DNA from 3 places in the Enterobacter vonholyi genome. Region 1 is predicted to be linked to each of the others. Evidence: predicted binding sites of a transcription regulator. Region 1 holds the regulator's gene; each other region holds the start of a gene.

Region 1 (2,272 bases):
GCGAACTTTGACTACGGTGATGCGGGTGCGTTGAGCTTCTCCTATATGTGGACCAACGAGTACAAAGCACCCTGGCACATCGAGATGGACAAGTTCTACCAGAACGATAAGAAAACCAAAGTCGATTATCTCCACTCGCTGGGGGCGAAATACGACTTCAAAAACGATCTGGTTCTCGAAGCAGCATTTGGCCAGGCGCAAGGGTATATCGATCAGTACTTTGCCAAGGCCAGCTATAAGTTTGATGTCGCGGGTAGCCCGCTGAGTACCAGCTATCAGTTCTACGGTACGCGCGACAAAGTCAGCAACGGTGGCGTCAATGACATTTATGATGGCACCGCGTGGCTGCAGGCGCTAACCTTCGGCTATAAGGTCGGTCAGGTTGATTTACGTCTGGAAGGAACATGGGTGAAGGCGGAAGGGCAGCAGGGCTACTTCCTGCAGCGTATGACCCCGACCTATGCCTCATCCAACGGTCGTCTTGATATCTGGTGGGATAACCGCTCAGACTTCAACGCCGACGGCGAGAAAGCGGTCTTCTTCGGCGCAATGTACGACCTGAAAAACTGGAACCTGCCTGGCTGGGCGGTGGGCGCTTCTTACGCTTACGCCTGGGATGCAAAACCTGCCGATATGGCAACTCCGGACGCATACTACGATCCCAACTATCGCCTGAAAGAGTCTTCTTACAGCCTCGATGCTATCTATACCCTGCAGGATGGCCGCGCGAAAGGCACAATGTTCAAACTGCACTTCACTCAATATGACAACCACTCCGATATCCCGAGCTACGCGGGCGGTTACGGCAACATCTTCCAGGATGAACGTGACGTGAAATTCATGGTTATCGCACCGTTCACTATCTTCTGATGAATCTTCCGGCGGGTTAGATCCCGCCGGACCGGAGACTGCATATGATGAAAAAAATCGTAATCGTCGCGTTACTGGCATCAGGGCTGGTGGCGTGTGCTCAGAGTGAGGCACCGAAAGAAGATTCCCGGCTGAAGGAGGCCTATAGCGCCTGTATTAATACAGCAGAAGGATCGCCGGAGAAAATTGACGCCTGTCAGAGCGTGCTGAACGTGCTGAAGAAAGAGAAAGCGCATGAGCAGTTTGCGACGCGGGAGAATGTCCGCGTGATGGATTACCAGGCCTGTATCCAGGCGCGTAAAACCGGTAACGATCAGGAAGTGACCAAGCGTTGCGATAAGATCTGGAACGAGATACGCAACAATAATAAATAAGTTGCTTTACGCCCGGTGGCGCTGCGCTTACCGGGCTTTTTTCTGGCAAAAAAAAGCCAACCTTTCGGCTGGCTCAGAGTATGAACACTTGATTATTTTGCGTCGTGCGCGTGGTCATCTTCGCGGCAGTCGCCTTCAGCGCAGTGACCGTAAAGATACAGGCTGTGGTTGGTCAGGCGGATACCGTGACGCGCGGCGATTTCACGCTGGCGCGCTTCGATGGAATCATCGCTGAATTCAATGACCTTGCCGCAGTCGAGGCAGATCAAATGATCGTGGTGCTGCTGCTGGGTCAGTTCGAAAACAGATTTACCGCCTTCGAAATTATGACGGGTGACAATGCCCGCGTCATCAAACTGGTTCAGCACGCGATAGACGGTAGCCAGCCCAATCTCTTCACCCATGTCGATAAGACGTTTATAAAGGTCTTCCGCACTGACATGGTGATTGTCTGGACCCTGAAGCACTTCGAGGATTTTTAACCGAGGAAGCGTAACTTTCAGGCCAGCCTTCTTTAATGCGGTATTGTTGTCAGTCATGCGGAATCTGTCCTGTTGCTAAACGATTCACTTCTGTAGGAAGTGACAGAAAATGCACCTGGGATAATGCGTCTCATTATAGAACTGCCATGGCTAAATGAAAACTGCAAGTCTCAGGCAAAATATGCTTATAAAAATGGGGTATCACCAACAAACTTGCTCGATGGAAAACCACATTTTATCAGGGAGACATTGTACAGGTCTGGGCGAAAAAGTTAAAAGATTGTAGCAATTAATTTAATCGGTTTGACCTGGTGCACGGGCGCAACCGCCGTTGCGCCGCGAGAAAAATCAGGCGTTAAGAATATCGTCCAGGTGCAGCTCTTCACGGATCTGCTTAACCCATTTCTCAACGCGCTCTGCGGTCAGTTCTGGCTGACGGTCTTCGTCGATGGCCAGACCCACGAAATGATCGTCATCGGCCAGGCCTTTAGACGCTTCGAAGTGGTAACCAGCGGTCGGCCAGTGGCCTACGATAACCGCGCCATT
Region 2 (2,272 bases), 1.5 Mb from region 1:
CGCCCATTTCCCTGCTTAGTGGGATTCACCCTGCGGCGTGAATCGCAGCTCGATCAGCGCGATGGCTTTCTGGATCGCACGAAGCGTTACCGGATCAGCGGCAGCAGGATGGCTGGCGAAATCGATGTTTTTGAGCTGGGTAGACATCTTCTCGCGCACTTCAACCGGCGCAATCACGTCCAGAACATCAAGGATTTGTTTGATAACCAGCTGACAGGCGACAACGTCAGAGACCAGTTCCTGATCGGCGCTCAGGTTTTGTGACATGGGGCTTTCTCCTTATTTAAAGGCCGCCATATTAGCAAAACACGCCCCCTGACATCTCCCCTTCAACGCCTGCAGGTATAAAAAAACCTGCCGAAGCAGGTTTTTTATCAGAACATGGCGCCCGGCGGCACGTCTTTGAACGTGCGGCAGTAATTGGCCCACATGCTTTTCAGGATTTTGCGCAGTTTCACGATGAGGCTCCATTAACTTGTTATACAACTTTATTGTCAACGTGCCTATAATATGACCACTGTCACAAAAATCAATATTTTTGTGACATGCATCACAATTTAATCCGCATGTGGCCTGACAGCGTTAATCCCGGACCCGTTGCAAAGAGTGAGGGCAGATTGTCCGGCTATTCCAGGCATTGCAGCGGGCATCTGCGGGTACGATAACGTATTTCCATCCACTCAGAGCGAACCATGAAAAGAGTCATTGTAGCCGGCACAATCCTGCTGCTCGCGGGGTGTAGTATTAACCGCCAGGCTGAAGTCAGTAGTCTCGATGCCCCAAACGGAATCGTCCGCCTCGACTACGGCCAGGCAGCGCTGCAAAATGCATATTCCGATGAGTATGTGAATAACGGCACGGCGGCAAAAGCGTGTCAGAGCATGGGGTATGCTACCGCCTCAGCCTATGGTCAGCCCATTAAAACCTGTACCCTGACAAGCGGTTCTCTGTGCCTGAACGAGAGCGTGACTATCCAGTACAAATGTATGGGTTACGCCGTTAATCCTAAGTCAAATAATCCGTGGTATTAATCGAAGCTGCCAGCGTGTGCTGGCAGTTTATTTCATTACGAACAAAAATAATTCTCATTAATACATTATAAAAATCGCCAATGCGTTTTATTCCCATTCGTATTTTGAATAAATAAAATAATAATTTTACGTTTTGCAAATAATTAAATAACAAATTATAGTGTCGCTCATTGTGGACCAGAAATAATAATCCGGAGCGTCACCATGCTGAAAACTGAAATGATCGACAAGCTCAACGCACAAATGAATCTTGAGCTTTTTTCATCCCTGCTCTACCAGCAGATGAGCGCCTGGTGCAGCTACCACAGCTTCGAAGGTGCGGCCGCGTTTCTGCGTCGTCACGCTCAGGAAGAGATGACCCACATGCAGCGTCTGTTTGATTATCTGACAGATACGGGCAGCCTGCCGCGCATTGACACCGTGGCCTCACCGTTTGCTGAGTATAATTCTCTCGATGAACTGTTCCGCGCCACCTACGAGCACGAGCAGCTGATCACCCAGAAAATTAACGAACTGGTTCATGCTGCGATGACCAGCCAGGATTATCCAACCTTTAATTTCCTGCAGTGGTACGTCGCTGAACAACACGAAGAAGAGAAGCTGTTTAAATCCGTGCTGGATAAATTATCGCTGGTGGGGAAATCCGGTGAAGGTCTTTACTTTATTGATAAAGAACTTTCCACTCTCGATACTCAGAATTAATTTCAGCGCGGTGCCGGTTTCCGGCACCGCGTTAATTTACCTTCCCTCCCCCGCATCGAAATACCCATTTTATTCCCTGTACGCCCTGTTTACGTTACGCCTGAGCGTCGCCCCACGTCATAGAATTGCCGGCAGCGCAATTCGTAAACTTTTAATTACAGTACTTGTAACGGTGATTTGACGAGTTACGGCTTTTCCCTTACTCTGCGCCGCAGATTTGTCGCGGTTAAGAAGCGTTGTAGAGGAAAGCGTGAAAAACAGAACCCTGGGAAGTATTTTTATCGTCGCCGGAACGACAATTGGCGCAGGAATGCTGGCCATGCCCCTGGCGGCCGCGGGCGTGGGATTTGGCATGACCCTGCTGCTGCTGGGTACGCTCTGGGCGCTGATGTGCTACACCGCCCTGCTGCTGCTTGAGGTTTACCAGCACGTCCCCGCCGACACCGGCCTGGGTTCGCTTGCGGCGCGCTATCTGGGACGCTACGGCCAGTGGATAACCGGCTTTAGCATGATGTTCCTGATGTACGCCCTGACCGCCG
Region 3 (2,272 bases), 1.6 Mb from region 1:
CAGCATGACGTGAGCCAGACTCAGCTGGCGCGCAAGCTGGATGCGGTGGTGGAAGACTGCGTAAACGCCGTCGGCGTTGACCTGAACACCGCCTCCGTTCCCCTGCTGACCCGCGTGGCGGGCTTAACCCGCATGATGGCGCAGAACATCGTCGCCTGGCGTGATGAGAACGGCCAGTTCCAGAACCGTCAGCAGCTGCTGAAGGTGAGCCGTCTGGGGCCAAAAGCCTTTGAGCAGTGTGCGGGCTTCCTGCGCATCAACCACGGCGATAACCCGCTGGATGCCTCCACCGTGCACCCGGAGGCGTACCCTGTGGTGGAACGCATCCTGGCCGCCACCCAGCAGGCGCTGAAAGATCTCATGGGTGACAGCAGCGCCCTGCGCAACCTGCAAGCCGTTGATTTCACCGACGACAAATTTGGTGTGCCAACCGTCACCGACATTATTAAAGAGCTGGAAAAGCCGGGCCGCGATCCGCGTCCTGAGTTCAAAACGGCGACCTTTGCCGACGGCGTGGAAACCATGAACGACCTGCTGCCCGGCATGGTGCTGGAAGGCGCGGTGACCAACGTCACCAACTTTGGCGCGTTCGTGGATATCGGCGTGCATCAGGATGGTCTGGTGCATATCTCATCCCTTGCCGACAAGTTCGTTGAAGACCCGCACACCGTGGTCAAAGCGGGCGACATCGTGAAGGTCAAAGTGCTGGAAGTGGATCTGCAGCGCAAGCGTATCGCGCTGACCATGCGTCTGGACGAGCAGCCGGGCGACACCAACGCGCGCCGCGGCGGCAATGGCGGAGGCCGCGAACAGCAGCGTCCCGCCGCGAAAGCGGCAAAACCGCGCGGACGTGATACTCAGCCTGCAGGCAACAGCGCGATGATGGATGCGCTGGCGGCTGCGATGGGTAAAAAACGCTAAGGTTGTAAATGCCCCTCACCCTAACCCTCTCCCCAGAAGGGAGAGGGCCGGGATGAGGGGAATAATCATATCGAAATATATGAAACCGATTGCATAGCCATATTTAAACCACTAATTATCACCCCGTTAACAAATACTCCCCTTTTCGTTTTCCAGGCAATTCAGCAAATATTGAGCAAGGTCAAACAGGCCGTAAATTAATACCGCAAACAACATTCCGTCACAGTTTTAATATTGCTGATAAAAACTATTCTCATTATCATCCCATAGTAGATAATTTAACCTTTCGTGGAATCAGGCGTTATGCAATTCACTCCAGACAGTGCATGGAAGATTACCGGTTTTACCCGCGAAATTAGCCCTGCCTATCGGCAAAAGCTGCTGTCGCTGGGCATGCTGCCCGGCTCGTCATTCCAGGTCGTGCGCGTGGCGCCGCTGGGCGATCCGGTTCATATCGAAACCCGCCGCGTAAATCTGGTGCTGCGTAAGAAAGACCTCGCGTTAATAGAAGTCGAAGCCTTATCCCGATAACAAGCCAGCGGTTTCAGTGAGTCTAAAAAAATGAAAAAGTTAACTATTGGCTTAATTGGCAATCCTAATTCCGGCAAGACCACCCTTTTTAACCAGCTGACCGGGGCTCGCCAGCGCGTGGGCAACTGGGCGGGCGTGACGGTTGAGCGTAAAGAGGGCCAGTTCACGACGACAGACAACCAGGTGACGCTGGTTGACCTTCCCGGCACCTACTCCTTAACCACCATTTCGTCGCAAACCTCGCTCGATGAGCAAATCGCCTGTCACTATATTCTTGGCGGCGACGCGGACCTGCTGATCAACGTGGTCGACGCCTCAAACCTCGAGCGTAACCTCTATCTGACGCTGCAGCTGCTTGAGCTGGGTATCCCCTGCATCGTGGCGCTCAACATGCTCGACATCGCAGAGAAACAAAAGCTGCGCATCGACGTCGATGCCCTCTCCTCGCGCCTGGGGTGCCCGGTCGTTCCGCTGGTCTCGACGCGCGCTCGCGGTATTGATGCGCTGAAGCTGGCCATTGACCGTCACGCGGGAAATCGCGACGTTGAGCTTGTGCATTACGCGCAGCCTCTCCTGCGTGAAGCCAACGTGCTGGCGCAGGAGATGGACAACAGTATGCCTGCGAAACAGCGGCTGTGGCTTGGACTGCAGATGCTGGAAGGCGATATCTACAGCCGCGCCTACGCCGGACATGCGGCCGATAAGCTGGACGCGACGGTGGCTCGTCTTAGCGACGAGCTGGACGACCCGGCGCTGCATATCGCCGATGCGCGTTACCAGGCCATAGCCTCGATTTGCGACGTTGTCAGTAACGCCCTGA

The links. Region 1 encodes Fur, which represses iron uptake genes when iron is present. Its sites were predicted from a motif close to ATAATAATGAGAACNACTATCAA; they were not measured.
Region 2: ftnA (non-heme ferritin) is a predicted target of Fur. The motif match lies at 1,073-1,095, and genes of this name have one in related genera.
Region 3: feoA (ferrous iron transporter A) is a predicted target of Fur. The motif match lies at 1,162-1,184, and genes of this name have one in related genera.

Annotation. Positions count from the first base shown of each region.
Region 1 is NZ_CP162152.1:1,266,336-1,268,607, forward strand. Features, by position in the region: gene chiP (chitoporin) at 1-870, shown strand, start outside; gene chiQ (ChiQ/YbfN family lipoprotein) at 918-1,244, shown strand; gene fur (ferric iron uptake transcriptional regulator) at 1,337-1,783, opposite strand; gene fldA (flavodoxin FldA) at 2,075-2,272, opposite strand, start outside.
Region 2 is NZ_CP162152.1:2,721,538-2,723,809, forward strand. Features, by position in the region: gene AB3N39_RS12825 (DUF2766 family protein) at 16-267, opposite strand; gene azuC (stress response protein AzuC) at 375-458, opposite strand; gene yecR (YecR family lipoprotein) at 693-1,031, shown strand; gene ftnA (non-heme ferritin) at 1,236-1,733, shown strand; gene tyrP (tyrosine transporter TyrP) at 1,984-2,272, shown strand, end outside.
Region 3 is NZ_CP162152.1:4,105,220-4,107,491, forward strand. Features, by position in the region: gene AB3N39_RS19350 (Tex family protein) at 1-921, shown strand, start outside; gene feoA (ferrous iron transporter A) at 1,225-1,452, shown strand; gene feoB (Fe(2+) transporter permease subunit FeoB) at 1,483-2,272, shown strand, end outside.